Regions from separate parts of the Marinobacter suaedae genome, predicted to be linked through region 2. Evidence: predicted binding sites of a transcription regulator. Region 2 holds the regulator's gene; the other holds the start of a gene.
The links. Region 2 encodes LexA, which represses DNA repair genes until DNA is damaged. Its sites were predicted from a motif close to CTGTNTNNNNANACAG; they were not measured.

Region 1 (4,389 bases), on a different contig from region 2:
ACAGGGTGTTGAATTTATCCGGACGATTTAACGTCAGATAGACAGCCCCATCCTTGTCTTCCCTGAGAAGCTCGTCCTCCACCAGCTGAACGTCATTCATAAATCGTCTCCGTCAGGAATCCCCGTTCACAAATCCTGATTAAGGATAGCTGTTCTAAAGATAGTTGATTGTCACGTCTGCCTTGATCGAGTTGCGAATAAAACAGTTGCTGTGGGCGCTGGTGTGCATTCTCTCCAGCGCCTTCTGGTCAGGCATCTTGTCGCCGCCGAAGGTGATTCGCGGCGACAGCTCGATACGGGTCACCGCCTTGCCCTTCGTTTCCAGGTTTTCCAGGTAGCCTTTTGGATCGTCCTCATAGGACTCCACCTGATAGCCCTGAAAGTCGGCGATGGCCAGGAAGAACAACATGTGACAACTGGATACAGCGCTGATCAGCATTTGCTCAGGATCGGCACATTCAGGGTCTCCCTTGAATTCAGGAGAGGCCGAAACATTGAGCTGCTGGCCGCCACTCAAGGTGACACTGTGATTCCGGGAGTATGTGCCGGACTCGGATTCGTGGTCAGCACGTTGCCAGTGGATAGCAGCTTGATGGACGGACATAACATTGACTCCCCTGGGTTCTGAACCTTCAGCATAGAAACGGTTCAGCCGGGCGTAAAACGACGATTATTAGGCCGTTGCATTAGATAAACTAATGCACTCATTACTCAGAGGATAAGAGGGGGAGGTCAACACAAGCGGGGGATAGGGTTTGAACCCTGCGCAATCGCCCCAAAGGACAGGAGAAAGGCGCAGGGTTCGAAACAGGACTTACAGCAGTTCGCCGTTCGCTTCAGCCGGTTCAGCCGTTTCAGCCGCGTTTTTCTTGCTCTCAGGCTTCGGCATCAACTTGTCGCGCACCTTGGCTTCAATCTCGGTAGCCAGGTCCATGTTCTCTTCCAGGAACTTGCAGGCGTTCGCCTTGCCCTGGCCGATCTTGTCACCGTTGTAGGAGTACCAGGCACCGGATTTGTCCACAAACCCTTCCTTCACGCCCATGTCCAGAACCTCGGCCATGTGGTAGATGCCCTTGCCGTACATGATCTGGAACTCGGCCTGACGGAAAGGCGGAGACACCTTGTTCTTAACGACTTTCACACGGGTTTCGTTACCCACCACTTCGTCGCCATCCTTGACCGCACCAATGCGACGGATGTCCAGACGGACGGAGGAGTAGAACTTCAGCGCGTTACCACCGGTGGTGGTTTCGGGTGAGCCGAACATCACACCAATCTTCATGCGGATCTGGTTGATGAAGACCATCAGGCAGTTGGCGTTCTTCACGTTGCTGGTCAGCTTACGCAGCGCCTGGGACATCAAACGGGCCTGCAGACCCACGTGGCTGTCGCCCATTTCGCCTTCAATTTCCGCCTTCGGCGTCAGGGCCGCCACGGAGTCAACGATGATCACGTCTACCGCATTGGAGCGAACCAGCATATCGGCGATTTCCAGCGCCTGTTCACCGGTGTCCGGCTGGGAAACCAGCAGGTCGTCCACATTCACGCCCAGCTTTTCAGCGTAGACCGGATCCAGAGCGTGCTCGGCGTCTACGAAGGCACAGGTCTTGCCCTGCTTCTGGGCTTCAGCGATCACCTGCAGGGTCAGTGTGGTTTTACCGGAACTCTCCGGACCATAGATCTCGACGATACGACCGTATGGCAGGCCACCAATACCCAGTGCAACGTCCAGCCCGAGGGACCCGGTGGAAACCGCAGGAATGGCTTCACGGGGCTGATCACCCATTTTCATCACGGCGCCCTTACCGAACTGACGCTCGATCTGGCCCAGTGCTGCGCTAAGTGCTTTCTTGCGGTTATCTTCCATCAGTGCAAAACCCTCTGTTGGCGTTGCTACCCGTTACCTGGCCCAACCGGTAGCTCAATCGAATGATTGGGAAGCTGTACAGCAGATACAGCGCTTTCCTGTATATTTGCACAGTATTAAAACACAACCCGAAAAAGAGACCAACCCCCTTTGCGTGTCTTCCTGTGAACGTCTTTTTCAAGCGCGGTATTCAGGCTTCCTGCAGATAGTCATGCACCTGCCGCAGCGCAAAGAGCACCGCCTGCCGGCGCACCTGATCGCGGTCGCCCTGGAACTGTTTCAACACGGCCTGTGTGGAATCCGCATTAGACCCCCAGGCGAACCATACTGTCCCTACGGGCTTGTCCGGACTTCCTCCGCCGGGCCCTGCCACACCACTGATGGCCACCGCCACATTGGCACCGGATGCCGCCAGCGCCCCGGCCACCATTTCCCGAACCACGGCTTCACTGACAGCACCATGCTTGTTCAACGATTCGCTGGTGACCTTCAGCCAGTCGTGCTTGGCCTCATTGCTGTAGGTGACCAGCCCACCCAGTACGTAGGCGGATGAGCCGGCCCGGTCAGTCAGGGCCTTTGCCACCCAGCCGCCGGTGCAGCTTTCAGCGGTAACGATGGTTTGAGCTTGCGACTCCAGCAGCTCCCCCAGCCTTGCGGCCGCCTGACTCAATTCCTGATCGCTGGCCACCATGACACTCTCCTCATTTCATCCCGGCGGTTATTTTCTTACAATTGCCCACCTCATCCAAAGCAGTCAATCCGGAAGCCTCCATGTCAGCAGCTCAAACCGACCTGTCCCAGCACACGCCGATGATGCGGCAATACCTCAAAATCAAGGGCGAACACCCAAACGAAATGGTGTTCTACCGCATGGGGGACTTCTACGAGCTGTTCTATGACGATGCCAAGAAAGCCGCGGAGCTATTGGATATTACGCTGACGGCGCGGGGCCAGTCAGGAGGCAATCCGGTACCCATGGCCGGCATTCCGTTCCATGCCGCCGAGGGCTACATCGCCCGCCTGGTGCGCGCCGGCGTATCCATTGCCGTCGCAGAACAGATTGGTGACCCGGCCACCAGCAAAGGGCCTGTCGAGCGCCAGGTCGTGCGCGTCGTGACACCGGGCACCCTGAGTGACGACGCCTTCCTGGAAGACCGGCGTGACAACCTTCTGGTGGCGATTTACAGCCACCGGGAACAGTTTGGCTTTGCCTCACTGGATATCTCCAGCGGCCGTTTTTCCGTTTCCGAGCTGGAAAACCTGGAGGCCCTGCAAGGTGAATTGCAGCGCCTGCGCCCGGCCGAAATCCTGATCAGCGAAGACTTCCCTTACGAGGAAATCCTCGAGGGCTTCACCGGCATCCGTCGCCAGGGCCCGTGGCTGTTCGAAGCCGACACCGCTCGACGGGTGATTACCTCGCAACTGCAGGTTCGAGACCTGACCGGGTTCGGCTGCGAGGATCTCAACCTCGCCATTTCCGCGGCCGGCTGCCTGCTTCAATACGCCAAGGAAACCCAGCGCACCGCCCTGCCCCACATCCGGAAACTGACCCGGGAACGCCGGGATGAAGCCGTCATCCTCGATGCCGCCAGCCGTCGTAATCTGGAAATCGATACCAACCTGATGGGCGGGCACCAGTACACCCTGGCCTGGGTTATGGACCGCACGGCCACGGCCATGGGCGGCCGGGAACTCAAGCGCTGGCTGAACCGCCCGCTGCGGGATGTGGACACCGTAAAGCAAAGGCAGCAGGCCGTTTCTGCCCTACTGGATGGTTTCCATTACGAGCCCGTGCACGATCACCTGAAAGCCGTTGGCGACATCGAGCGAGTTCTCTCCCGTGTGGCCCTGCGCTCCGCCCGTCCGCGGGACCTGGCCCGTCTGCGCGACGCGTTCCAGGTGCTTCCGGACCTGCAGGAAACCCTCAAGCCGGTGAACTCCCACCACATCGTCAAGCTGGCGACAATCATCAGCGAATACCCGCAATTGGCGGATTTGCTGGAGCGGGCGGTGATCGACAATCCGCCGGTGGTGATCCGGGACGGCGGTGTCATCCGCGAAGGCTTCGACGAAGAGCTGGATGAACTCCGCAACATCAGCGAAAACGCGGGCCAGTATCTGCTGGACGTGGAAACCCGTGAGCGGGAGCGTACCGGTATCAGCACCCTGAAGGTGGGCTACAACCGGGTGCACGGTTACTACATCGAGATCAGCCGGGCGCAGTCCGATCAGGCGCCAGCTGATTACATCCGCCGGCAGACCCTCAAGAATGCCGAACGCTTCATCACCCCGGAACTGAAAGAATTCGAAGATAAGGCCCTGAGCGCCAAGAGCCGGGCGCTGGCACGGGAAAAAGCGCTTTACGGCGAAGTGTTGGAAACCGTGGCCGCCGAACTGGCGCCCCTGCAGGACGCCGCCCAGGCTCTGTCCGAGCTGGACGTGCTGGCCAACTTTGCCGAGCGGGCCACCAGCCTGCGCTTCACCGCGCCGGAGTTCAGCGAATCCCCCGGTTTCGATATTGA
Region 2 (4,389 bases):
TGTGCAAGTCGGCTTCCAGTATTCATGGGTCACTCCTCCCTGGAGCTTGTTCAAAAAAGGACGAATCGGAATCCGGCTCTAACCGGCCCCTCTTGAAATTCAGGGCGGCATGGACGAACTGCCGGAAGATCTGGCGATGTCCCCCATGGTATAGCAGATATTCCGGATGCCATTGCAGCCCGAGCATCCATTGTCCGCTCTGGTTCTCGATGGCCTGCACGAACAGGTCGTTATCCACGGCAACGACCCGGAGGTTTTGCCCCAACCGCTTGATGGCCTGACTGTGAATGCGATTGGCGCCTATGGTGAGGCCCTGCATGGCTTTCGCCAGTCGGCTGTCCTTCACCAGTCGCACCGTCTGCATGGGCAAGAGAAGGGGGCGGTGCCGGGTATGGACCCGAATCGGAGTGACGTTCTGGCACAGCGAACCACCGTGGAAAACATTGATGAACTGGGCGCCCCTGCAGATGCCGAGGACCGGTATGCCTGTGCGTTCCGCCTGCTCCAGCAGGCGGTAGTCAGTGGCGTCCCGTCGCTGGTCATAACGCGCGGAAACCTCGGGCTTTTGCCCGTAGCGCTCCGGATGAACGTGGGTGCCGCCGGAAAGCACCAGCCCATCCAGCAGTTCCACATTGGTGTGGGACCCGGGGCGAATATAGTGGGTGTGTGCTCCGTACAGTCTGAGCCCCATGCTGATCAGCCGGTGGGCGGTGCCACGCCGGGAGGGACCGCTGATCCCGATCGTCAGTCCCGGCAGCTCAATTTCAGGAATTGAAGGATCACGCATACCCCAGACTCTGCAGCCAATGGGTGGAGCTGTCCAGCCAGCTTTGGGTGAGATTGCGCAGGCTCAGTTTGTGGGCCTCGCGAAACCGCGAGCGGAGTTCGGCCAGCTGCTCCGCGTTGTTGGCAATCTGCTCGAGGACGACCCAGTCGTTCCAGACGTCGGAGAACTGCCAGTTTGGGTTGTCGATGTCGCAATCGGGTAACCGGTAGTGCAGGGTAGGGCGGCTCTTTATCCGCGTGTCCTGGACGTACTCGTTCAGCAACGAGTGGTCCAGGTAGGCAAACAAAGGAAGCAGGTCCAGGGCGCGGTTGCGGGTCGGGTTGGATTCAAGGTAGTCAAGCATCAGCTCAGACTGATCCGGTGCGTAATCGTCCGTCATCAGCCGGTCGGTGAAGCGACTGCTCCAGGGCTCGATATAGGTGGTCATCTTGCGGCTGATATCCAGCTGATGGCGTGACTTGAGCCAATCGTACAGGGCGGCGAAGGCCTGAAGGTAGCGAACCAGGGTAGCAGGTTCCAAATCGGGCAATTCCGGATTCAGCTGCAAACCGAAGGCGTAATAAATCGACTCCCGGCTGCCGAGTGCCCCCTGTTGTCTCAGCGCGCTGACCAGTGCTTCGATTTGTCCTACTTCGTTGAATGGCAGGGGAGGGGTGATGATCTCAAGGGGCACAATCCGCTCGGCTGCCGCATCGATTACTTCCAGCGCCTGGCCACCGAGTTCCCTGATGGAATCGGGAAGCTGGGAATCGCTCAAGTCGAGATCTTTCACCAGTTCCGAATCCAGCTCCACCGTATATTCGCCAAACTCGGTATCGATCTTGGTGACATAGCGGGATTCAAGCCGGGGTTTGGCGCCCAGGAAATCGGACACGTTAAACACAAGCTGATCGTAGCTGAGTCCGGACAATTCAAGTTCAACACCAACGCGACGTTCCTTTTTATCGCTGGTGCGCATGATGTCCGGCATTTGGCATGGGGTGCGATTATCCATAACGCTCAGTGTCCTTAAAGACTGCCTTTCCAGAACCTTATCACAATCCTCGTCGCTGCCCGCCGGTCTGCACCAGAAATTCATAGTGGGCTTTACACTGGATAAAACACTGTATATAGTTTGTTTACTGTATATAAAAACAGGGCATGCCCAGAGCGCTTAAATGCAATGCAAGGGCTGTCTCGGAAATGAGTTGACGGAGAACTCCCATGAAACTGACCGCAAGGCAATCTCAGGTGCTGGATATCATCCGGCGGTATCTGGATGAGACCGGCTACCCGCCCACCCGCGCGGAAATTGCCGCGGAACTCGGTTTCCGTTCCGCAAATGCCGCCGAAGAGCATCTTCGTGCGCTGGCCCGTAAAGGCGCCATTGAGATGGTTCCAGGAGCGAGTCGGGGCATCCGTTTGCCGGAAGCCGAGGAGGATCTGGGCTTGCCGGTCATTGGTCAGGTTGCTGCTGGTAGCCCGATTCTGGCGCAGGAGCACATTGAGGATCATGTCACCCTGCAGCCGGAATTTTTCTCCCCCTCGGCAGATTACCTGCTGCGGGTGCGTGGAATGAGTATGAAAGACATCGGTATTCTGGATGGTGACTTGCTGGCGGTCCATCGCACACAGGATGTCCACAATGGTCAGGTTGTCGTGGCACGGGTTGGCGAGGACGAGGTAACCGTCAAGCGTTACCGTAAAGAAGGCAGCAAGGTCTTCCTGATTGCGGAGAACGAAGAGTTCGATCCCATCGAGGTGGATCTCGCCGAGGAGCATTTGTTTATCGAAGGTCTGGGGGTGGGAGTTATCCGCCGGTCGGATCTCCACTAATCAGGTCAGGTAATCCGGACAGTCTGGGAGCAGCTAGGTTATGGAACAATTGAGCTTCAGTCAGAACACCGCTTTTCATCAGGGCGCGATGCCCTATCCGCTTTCCTCATCTGTTGGAACCGAAAAGCGGGCGATCATCAGTACGCGTCCCAAGTCAGAGTCCCGGACGGCTCCCAGTGTTGGCAATGTGACCGAGATCATCATGCCTCAGGAGCAGGTTGAAAACTTCCAGTTGCTGCTACCGATGCTGACCCAGCTCAATCAGGAAAAACGCTGGCTTGCGTGGATTGACCCACCCCAAGCTCTGGTGAGCAAGTGGCAAAAAATGCACGGGATCGTTACAGGCCAGTTGCTGGTGCTGCGTTCCACGCCGGAATACTCCGCGCAAGAATTGGCCGAGCGTGCTTTGAGTGCAGGTACCTGCCACGCGGTCGTGATGTGGACGCAGAAGCTGAGTAAGTCTGCATTTCGTGAGCTTCAGGAAGCTTCGGCGCGAGGCAATAGTCACGGGGTTGTGCTTCGTCAACGCTGATTAGGAAGGTGCGGGGCGGAATGCCCCGCAATGGATTACCCCGGTGATTCGGTCAGGCCTGATGTAAGGCGGTACTGGGATCAGTGCAGCGTGTAGGAGGGCGCTATCTCGGCGGTTTCCTGGTCGTCTTCTTCCCAGTCGATGTCATGGGCAACGCTGCCCACGGCCTCAATGCCCGCGGCAATCATTGCTTTCGCCACATTCATATCCTTGTCTGCCATCATCTCGCGAGCTTCCTCCGAAAAGGAGATTTTTACCAGCGGCGCACTCTCATCATCAATGCGGCGCAGTGCGTAATCGCCGTTGCTCAATTGAACGATTTCAAAAAATGAGGGTGACATATCCTAAACCTTTATGTTGATGGATCGGGTTGAGCGCTGAGCTACCACTCGCTGTGCTGCTCTTCCAGATCGTCGGCAAATTGCTTCAGTGCGCCCAGGGATTTCTTCAGGGCACCTTCGGATCGGTCTGGGCCGGTTTCCGCAGAAATGGCGATAATGTTGTCCGAACTGACCGTCTTGCGGCTCACGGGTGGATTGCTCTGGGCTCGTTCGAGTTGATCCAGATGCTGCCACCAGCTGCCTGAAGTACGGCTGAGTTCCAGAAGTTTTATTGCCTCGTACGAATGTTCTCCAACCAGTGTTGCCAGCTCTTCAAGGCTGGCGGGCTGTTCGTTTCGAAACTGATGATGCCGGGCTATCATGGTCAGTAACAGTTGTCTTGCCCGGAGCATCAGTTCTACCGCCCCTTGCCTGGCGGCCTCGCTCTTCAGTGTCCGTTCCGTGTCCGTCGTACGGTCTGCCTCTTCCCCGTCGACCCGAGTGGTGCTCTGGTCCAGCAAGCATCTGGCCAGAAAAAGTTTTTGCGAAACCAGTGAGTACCAGGGTGACGCCATGGAGAATCCCGCAGCTGAAGAACGGTTCAAATCGAAAGTAAGCCGCCAATATTAACATTTTCCCGCGTAAATTTCTGCATCGGAATGTCCTGTTGCTGTTTCACAAGAATCTACAAACAATCGCTTGAAACGACCGTTTGAATTTGGCACAAAGATGCTGCCCAAAAGCGGCTGATTCTTGTGCTGACACCCGACGGTGGGCCAATGGCTTAATCGGGAGTGCATGTTTTTTCTGGAGGTGTAAGGAATGCGGAATCCTATTGTTGCCGGTATTACGGTAGCTTTGCTTGGTTTGTCCGGAACGGCGCTGGCGAAGGTCGCACCGGAAGAAGCTGCAAAGCTGGGCGGTGAGTTGACTCC

Region 1: the regulator LexA is predicted to act here: its motif matches at 1,966-1,981, upstream of recA (recombinase RecA).

What each region holds. Positions count from the first base shown of each region.
Region 1 covers NZ_JAUMIS010000002.1:1,044,511-1,048,899, forward strand. Annotated here, with positions in the region: gene QVZ43_RS13585 (enoyl-CoA hydratase) at 1-100, opposite strand, end outside; gene QVZ43_RS13590 (OsmC family protein) at 155-604, opposite strand; gene recA (recombinase RecA) at 815-1,867, opposite strand; gene pncC (nicotinamide-nucleotide amidase) at 2,058-2,558, opposite strand; gene mutS (DNA mismatch repair protein MutS) at 2,639-4,389, shown strand, end outside.
Region 2 covers NZ_JAUMIS010000001.1:202,752-207,140, reverse strand. Annotated here, with positions in the region: gene QVZ43_RS00865 (SIMPL domain-containing protein) at 1-26, opposite strand, end outside; gene QVZ43_RS00860 (gamma-glutamyl-gamma-aminobutyrate hydrolase family protein) at 23-787, opposite strand; gene QVZ43_RS00855 (amidoligase family protein) at 780-1,781, opposite strand; gene lexA (transcriptional repressor LexA) at 1,991-2,602, shown strand; gene QVZ43_RS00845 (cell division inhibitor SulA) at 2,643-3,134, shown strand; gene QVZ43_RS00840 (hypothetical protein) at 3,215-3,475, opposite strand; gene QVZ43_RS00835 (DUF6586 family protein) at 3,517-4,029, opposite strand; gene QVZ43_RS00830 (DUF1329 domain-containing protein) at 4,277-4,389, shown strand, end outside.